Regions from separate parts of the Labrys okinawensis genome, predicted to be linked through region 2. Evidence: predicted binding sites of a transcription regulator. Region 2 holds the regulator's gene; the other holds the start of a gene.
What was found. Region 2 encodes HrcA, which represses chaperone genes, less so after heat shock. Its sites were predicted from a motif close to GTTAGCACTCNCNNNNNGNGAGTGCTAAC; they were not measured.

Region 1 (4,209 bases), 520 kb from region 2:
TCCTGTCCGCTCTTCGAAGCGGAGCGTTTGATGGAGAGGTTGGAGCGAACTGTGTTGGATCCTTCCGGAGATTTATTCCGAAACCATGTCGTTTCAAGAGCGGATCGTCCGACACTCTCTTGAGTGTCGTAGGACGTCCGCGCTCCCAGCAAAGAAAAGGGCGGTGCCTTTCGACACCGCCCTCGTCATTTCTACAGGGAGCTAGGACTTAGAAGTCCATGCCGCCCATGCCGCCGCCGCCCGGCATCTGGGGCATCGGGGTCTTGTCCTTCGGCGCTTCGCCGATCATGGCTTCCGTGGTGATTAGGAGCGAAGCCACCGAAGCGGCGTCCTGAAGCGCGGTGCGCACGACCTTGGCCGGATCGACGATGCCCTTCTCGAGCAGGTCGACATATTCCTCGGTCTGCGCATCGAAACCGAAGGACTTCGACTTGTTCTCGAGAATCTTGCCGATGACGATCGAACCCTCGACGCCCGAGTTTTCGCAGATCTGGCGGATCGGCGCCTCGAGCGCCTTCTCGACGATCTTGATGCCTGCACGGATGTCGGAATTGTCGGAGGTCAGCTTCGACACGGCAGCCTTGGCGCGCAGCAGAGCCACGCCGCCGCCGGGAACGATGCCTTCCTGAACAGCCGCGCGGGTGGCGTTCAGAGCGTCGTCAACGCGGTCCTTCTTCTCCTTGACTTCCACTTCGGTGGAACCACCGACGCGGATCACGGCAACACCGCCAGCGAGCTTGGCGAGACGCTCTTGGAGCTTCTCACGGTCGTAGTCGGACGTCGTTTCCTCGATCTGGGCCTTGATCTGCCCAACGCGGCCCTCGATGTCCTTCTTCTTGCCGGCGCCGTCGACGATCGTGGTCTTCTCCTTCTCGATCGACACCTTCTTGGCGCGGCCGAGCATCTGGAGCGTCACGGTCTCGAGCTTGATGCCGAGGTCGTCGGAGATCACCTGGCCTCCCGTGAGGATGGCGATGTCTTCCAGCATGGCCTTGCGGCGATCACCGAAGCCCGGAGCCTTGACGGCGGCGATCTTCAGGCCGCCACGCAGCTTGTTGACGACGAGCGTGGCGAGGGCTTCGCCTTCGACGTCTTCAGCGACGATCAGGAGGGGCTTGCCGGTCTGCACGACGGCTTCGAGCACCGGCAGCATGGCCTGGAGGCCCGAGAGCTTCTTCTCGTGGATGAGGATATAGGGATCCTCGAGGTCCGCGATCATCTTCTCGGCATTGGTGATGAAGTAGGGCGAGAGATAGCCACGGTCGAACTGCATGCCTTCGACGATGTCGACTTCGGTGTCGAGGCTCTTGGCCTCTTCGACCGTGATCACGCCTTCATTGCCGACCTTCTGCATCGCCTTGGCAATTTCGCCGCCGATGAAGGCATCGCCATTGGAGGAGATGGTGCCGACCTGGGCGATCTCGGAGGAGTTGGCGACCTTCTTGGAGCGATCGGCGATGTCCTTGACGGCGGCCTGAACGGCCATGTCGATGCCGCGCTTCAGATCCATCGGGTTCATGCCGGCGGCAACCGACTTGGCGCCTTCACGCACGATGGCCTGGGCCAGAACGGTGGCGGTGGTGGTGCCGTCGCCAGCGGTGTCGTTGGTCTTGGAAGCGACCTCACGAACCATCTGGGCGCCCATGTTCTCGAACTTGTCCGCGAGCTCGATCTCCTTGGCGACGGTGACGCCGTCCTTGGTGATGCGGGGAGCGCCGAACGACTTCTCGATCACGACGTTGCGGCCCTTGGGGCCGAGCGTGACCTTGACGGCATTGGCGAGAATGTCCACGCCGCGCAGCATCTTGTCGCGCGCATCGGTGGAGAATTTGACTTCCTTGGCAGCCATATTGGTGTCCTCAGAGTGAAATTATGTGTGATATCCGCCGTTTAGGCGACGATACCCATGATGTCGGATTCCTTCATGATGAGGAAATCCTCACCATCGAGCTTGATCTCGGTGCCCGACCACTTGCCGAACAGCACGCGATCGCCAGCCTTGACGTCGAGCGGGGTCAGCTTGCCGGCCTCGTCGCGGCCACCGGGGCCAACAGCGACAACCTTGCCCTCCTGGGGCTTTTCCTTGGCTGTGTCGGGGATGATGATGCCGCCCTTGGTCTTTTCTTCGGCATCGACGCGCTGGACGACCACGCGGTCGTGGAGCGGACGGAACTTCATGGCTTTTTTCCTCTTGTGCGACAGGCGCGGGGTGCGCCCACATTCCACATCGAAGGGATTATCTTGACGCCGTTAGCACTCACCTCAAGCGAGTGCTAACGACTGGCCCGGATTTAGTCAGACCCCCTCGGACTGTCAAGAAGCGTGCGGGCAAAGAATTTGCAGCGGGCGCATTTTGATGAAGGCAGGATTGATGTGCCGGTCTTCAGGCCGGCATTCCTTTCCTGCAAGCACCGCTTCCTATGCCGGCCTAGCGAGCCTGACCGAAGAGTCACCGGAACGTGACTTTTTTGTCATTGCCGGGCTCGTCCAGGCAATCCAGCAGGCATGAACGCTCACAAAGTTGCGTCTGGATACCCGGGACAAGCCCGGGCAGGACAAAATCTGCGTCTCTTTCGGCTCTTTCGGAATTTTTGGGTCAGATTTTTCAACCAAGCACACCTCATGCCGTCCGACCGCGGCCCTGGCTGAAGGTCGCGAACAGGCAGGCGGCCATGATCAAGGCCGCACCGGCAAGCGTCCAACTCGTGGGGATCTCGGCGAAGATGAAATAGCCGAAGAGCATCGCCCAGATGAAGGAGGTGTATTCCATGATTCCGAGACGGCCAGCATGGCCGCGCGCGTAGGCCCAGGCAAGGCACAGATGGCCGCAGGTGCCAAACAAGCCGACGGCGCCGGCGATCAGCCAATGCAAGGGCGGCACGGGCTGCCAGTTCCATACCGCCGTCGGCAGCACGAAAAGAAAGGCGAAGCAGTTGGAGAGGAAGACGATGGTGACAGTCGAATCCTGGGCGGTCTGCTGGCGCATCAGCACCATGGACAGCGCATAGAAGAAGGCGCAGCCGAGCGCCGCCAGCAGTCCGACGAGATCGAAGCCGTGGGTCTCACCCATCTCCTGGCCGCGGGCGATGACAATCACCCCGACAAAGCCGACCAGGATGGCGACGAGCGCCGGGATCCCCACCTGCTCCTTGAGTATGAGGCGGCCGAGCAGCGCCATCAGCAGCGGTGCGAGGAAAGTTAGCGTGATCGCTTCAACCAATGGCAGGCGGGCGATGGCGGTGAAGAAGCAGGCTGCCGTCGCCACCACGATGAGGGCGCGCAGGGCGTTGCGCCTCATTGCGGCCAAGCTTGGCCGTCCACCGCCGAAGAACAGGTAGATCGCCACCGCAAACAGCGCCCCGCCGCCATAGCGAAGCGTAACAGCCTGCGTGAGCGGATAGGTCTCCGAAATCACCTTCATGCAGGCGTCGAGGAAGGACAGGAAAGTGACGCCGAGGCCCGACATCAGCACCGGGCGGAACGAGGCTTCGTTCCTCATGGCGCGCGATCGCAGACAAAGGCCGGCAGACCGCCGGCAGTTTGGCCGCCAGCCTCGCGGATGCGGATTTCGCAGGGGGAAGACACAGGAGACGATCGCGGGCGCAGGAGGGAAAACAGCCTCTCAATAAAGAGGCATCTCCTGCGCCGCAATCGCCATCTTGAGAGGCAGCGAAAGACGATCCGCTGCGGGCTGCCTATTTCTCAGGCATCATCTGGCCGCGGATCTCACCGCCCTTGTTCTGGTCGGTGTGGACGTTGAAATAGACATTGCCGTCCGCAAAGGCCTTGGCCTGCTCGGGCGTCAGCGTCGCGGAACCCTTGAAGGGGCTCTTTTTCGCCGTCACCGGCACCATCACGCCCGCATTGGTTCCCACCGGCGCCGGGCCATGGAAATGGGCAGCAGTCTCGGGCCCGGTGAGGCCGGTATAGCTGCCGGACCAGGTCAGCTTGCGGGTGGTGGTATCGAGATCAGCCTCGATCGTACCGGTGCCCTTGGAGGTGGTTGGCGGGTTTTCGCTGGGGCCCGAAAGATCTGCCTTGTACTTGATGATCTCGGCATGGGCAGGAGCGGCCAAAAGGGCGAGCGACAGGCCGAGGGCGGGGAAGAGCGTCAGGCGGCGAAATGACATGATGTACCTCCTTTGAAGGGCAGACAATGCTAGGGCCGATTATGGTCGCTTGCGTGACTATCGTAGGACGTCACGCTCA
Region 2 (4,209 bases):
CAGCCTGGTGCGGGGACACGAGTTCCACTATTCCACCACCATCCGCAACGGCGACCGGCCGCTGTTCGAAGTTGCCGACGCCAACGGCAGCCCGCTCGGCGCGCTGGGCGGACGGCGCGGCCGGGTGACTGGATCGTTTTTCCACGTGATCGACCGAGGCTGAAGGCCGCGCCACGGCATTTTCCAGAGGAGCTGGCGGCGCTTCCGCTTCAGAAAATGCGTCCAAACAAGGAGTTAGAAAGAAATTGCGATTCAATGAAATCGGATTTTGCTCTAATGTTTGTTGCTCGAGGCGGGGGCATCCGGGGTGCGGACATGACCTTTTCCTTCGGCATCAGCGAGATCCAGCGGCATGACGCTGTGGATCTGGAGGATTTCTGGCTTACGGCGCGTACCGGTTCCGGCGCGGACGAAGCAAGGTTTTCCATCTGGCTGAGAGCGCCGGAGGAGGTGGAGGAGGACTTCATCGACCCCATCGCCTTTTCGAACGGCTATTTCCGGCGCGTCCCGGGATCGAATCCCGGTCGCCTGCTCCACGCCCTGAAGAACGCCCTTGCCGTCCAGGGCACCGTGACGGCCGCGACGCGCGAAGATATCCTGCCGTTCGAATTCATCTTCATGGGTCCACCGGCGGAGCGCGATCCGGAAGGTGGCTTCTCCGATGAACCGGGAGACTGGATCCTGACGAAGCTCTTCCTCGCCGACGGCCACATAGAGATCTTTTTCAACTTCAATCTCGCGACAGGAGAGGCCGAGTTCGTCCCCAAGGCTCCCGAATACGCGGACATCTTCGTGCGGGAATTGTCGAAAATCCTCTGGTGATCGGTTCCGGGCAGCAGGGAGCCATGTCGATCCCGCCACACTGAACTCACCCAGCAAAGCCGCCTTCGTCGAGGAAATGCTGCTCCTCCAACGTCGTGGCGCGTCCGAGGATGGCGTTTCGGTGCGGGAAGCGGCCGAAGCGGCGGATGATGTCGCGGTGACCCTCGGCATATCCAATGTTGATGGGATGGAAGGCCCGGTGCAGGGCAACCGAGCGGTCCTGGTCGGCCAGATCCTCGGAATGCTGGAACGGCAGGTAGAAGAACCCCCTCAGCGCCTGCTCGAACTGCCGGTCATGGCCGGCCCCGATCGCCGCCACTGCGACGGCGCGTGCCTGGGCGTCCGTGGCATACATGCGCGGGGTGTCGCGAAAGCAGTTCCGGGGAAACTGGTCGAGCAGCAGGACCAGCGCGAGGGCGCCTGTCGGCGAAGCTGCCCAATCCGCAAGTTCCCCGGCCGCCGCGGCCTCATGCACCGCGAGAAAGCGCTCGTGAAAGACACGATCGAGCGCGGCGTCCTTCTCGAACCAGCGCTCCGGGCCAACCTCGCGCCAGAAGGCGACGAGCGCGCTGGCCGCACCGAGATCGCCCTCTGGAGAACTCGATACGCGAACCATTGGCTTTCCTTCCTCGCTATCCGGCGGGGCAGTGCCGGGGAGCGTTTCCATACCCCACCGGCCGCCCGTCCTTCGCATCCCCTGCAACTGGCCGATGGAGGGGCTACGACCGATGAGAGCATTGAATAATCAGTCTTTGCGGGTCACACTAGCTGCAAGGAGATCTAACCTTGTCCGCAGTGACGCCCTCGATTGCTTCCAATGAACTCGCCCAGCTCAATGAGCGCTCGCGCGAGATCTTTCGCCAGATCGTCGACGCCTATCTGACCACCGGCGAGCCTGTCGGCTCACGCAACATCTCCCGGCTGCTGCCAAATTCGCTGTCACCGGCCTCCGTGCGCAACGTCATGCAAGACTTGGAGATGCTGGGCCTGATCCAGGCGCCGCATACCAGCGCCGGCCGCCTGCCTACGGAACTCGGCCTGCGCTTCTTTGTCGACGCGATGCTTGAATTCGGGGATCTCGCCGCCCAGGACCGCGCCCAGATCGACGCGCAGATCCGCGCCGGCGCGCCCTCACGCACGCTGGAGAACGTACTGACCGATGCCTCCGCCATGCTCTCGGGCCTGTCGCGCGGAGCCGGCGTCGTGGTCACCGCCAAACGCGACCAACGCCTGAAACATATCGAATTCGTGCGCCTCGAGCCGACACAGGCGCTCGTGGTCCTGGTCTCCGAGGACGGAGCGGTCGAAAACCGTGTCATTGCCGTGCCGATCGGCCTGCCAACTTCGGCGCTGGTGGAAGCCTCCAACTATCTGAACGCCCGTGCCCGCGGAAAGACGCTGGATGACCTGAGGCGGGACATGAGCACGGCGCTCGATGCGGGCCGCGCCGAACTCGATGACCTTACCGCCCGGCTGATCGCCACGGGCCTGGCGAGCTGGGGCGGCGGGCCCGCCGACATGCCGCAGCAGCTGATTGTGCGCGGCCAGGCCAATCTTCTCGAGGATCTGCATGCCGCCGAGGACCTGGAGCGCATCCGCCTGCTCTTTGCCGATATCGAGGCCAAGAAGGACCTGATCGACCTTCTCGCCCGCGCCGAGGCGGGCGACGGCGTGCGTATCTTCATCGGCTCGGAGAACAAGCTGTTCTCGCTGTCGGGCTCGTCGATGATCGCGGCGCCGTTCCGCGATGCCAGCCAGAAGATCGTAGGCGTGCTCGGGGTCATCGGCCCGACGCGACTGAACTATGCGCGTGTGGTGCCGATGGTGGACTACACCGCCAAGGTGGTGGGCAAATTACTGAACGGGTGATCTGGCAGCGGAGGCATCTCAGCCACAACCATCTGGATGGTTGTGGCGGCAGCCTGCTCTTGGAAGCGCTGCGTTTGCTGGAGAGGAAGATGCAGGCAGGGATGCCTGCGATTGTCTATTTCAATCCCATCGTGCAAGCCTAGCTTTTGGATGCCTCCAGCTCGGTGGCCGCCGAGCTGGAGGCGGGAGGGGACGGGTCGTGCCTGCGATAATCGAAGGACTGACTTAGGAGTCTGACCACCCCTCTCTTTTCCATGAGGCCTGAACGGATACCGGCATTGCTCCGGAGACAAGCAGAGGACTTGGAAAAGATGACGAGCAGCCTAGCACACAATGTCGGCACCGACATCGGCAAGGATCATTTGGATGTGGCTGTCCACCCGGCAGGCCTCATCAAGCGCTTTGCCAACACCCAGGCGGGCCATCGCGCCCTGCTTGCCTGGCTTTCTTCCTGGACTGTCGAGCGTGTGGTGTTCGAAGCAACGGGGGCCTATCATCGCGCCTTCGAACGCGCGCTCAACCAGGCCGGCCTGCCGGCCGTCAAGCTCAACCCGCGCCAGGCCCGACGCTTTGCCGAAGGTATTGGCAGGCTGGCCAAGACCGATCGCATCGATGCCATGACCCTGGCCCGCTATGGCCAGGCCGTCCAGCCCGAGCCGACCCTCATCGTCAGCCCGGCCCTTGAGGAGATGAAGCAATTGGCCGCGGCGCGGGACGCCCTGATGAAGATCAAAGTGGCAACCCAGACCCGCCAGCAAACCGCCGAACTCCCCCTGATCAAGCGCCAACTCGCCAAGACTCTGGCTCTGACCCAAGCGCAGATAAACGCCATCGACGAGGAGATCGCCAGGCGGGCCGACAAGGATCCCGCCTTCAAGCGCAGAGCCGAAATCCTCGACTCCATCCCCGCCGTGGCACCCATCACAGCTCACGCCATGCTCATTCACATGCCTGAACTGGGCACCCTGTCTCCCCCTCAAGCCGCAAGCCTGGCCGGCCTCGCCCCTGTCCCACGCGACAGCGGCAGCAAAAATGGCAAGCGCTTCATTCGCGGGGGAAGAGCCCTTCTGCGACGAGCCCTCTATATGCCCATGGTCGCCGCTATCCGATGGAACCCCGACCTCGCCGCTAAATACCAGGCCATGGTCGCCGCCGGAAAACCCAAAAAAATCGCCATCGTCGCCATCATGCGCAAGCTCATCATCCTCGCTAACGCCCTCTTGCGAGATAATCGGATTTGGACGCCTAAAGCTGCTTGACCGAACACGGATACTCCCAGGATTAGCTGCGCCTCACCTCACTCCGATCCTCCCGCGGCGTCACCGCAAAATGCGCCCGATACGACCGCGACAAGCACGAAGCGGACGAATACCCGCAGGCCATCGCCACCTCCATCACGCTCATGTCGGTCTGGCGCAAGAGCTGTCGGGCTCGCTCCAGCCGCAGCCGCAGATAGTAGTTCGCTGGCGAATCCTTCAATTGCGACCGGAACAGGCGTTCGAGCTGCCGCGCCGAGAC

Region 1: groES (co-chaperone GroES) is a predicted target of HrcA. The motif match lies at 2,250-2,278, and genes of this name have one in related genera.

What each region holds. Positions count from the first base shown of each region.
Region 1 is NZ_CP178864.1:1,634,639-1,638,847, forward strand. It holds gene groL (chaperonin GroEL) at 209-1,849, opposite strand; gene groES (co-chaperone GroES) at 1,891-2,178, opposite strand; gene ACMDCR_RS07815 (DMT family transporter) at 2,621-3,499, opposite strand; gene ACMDCR_RS07820 (CHRD domain-containing protein) at 3,696-4,130, opposite strand; gene ACMDCR_RS07825 (hypothetical protein) at 4,160-4,209, opposite strand, start outside.
Region 2 is NZ_CP178864.1:1,114,217-1,118,425, reverse strand. It holds gene ACMDCR_RS05370 (cobyrinate a,c-diamide synthase) at 1-163, shown strand, start outside; gene ACMDCR_RS05365 (hypothetical protein) at 316-822, shown strand; gene ACMDCR_RS05360 (DUF924 family protein) at 869-1,438, opposite strand; gene hrcA (heat-inducible transcriptional repressor HrcA) at 1,609-2,691, shown strand; gene ACMDCR_RS05350 (IS110 family transposase) at 3,003-3,950, shown strand; gene ACMDCR_RS05345 (GlxA family transcriptional regulator) at 3,973-4,209, opposite strand, start outside.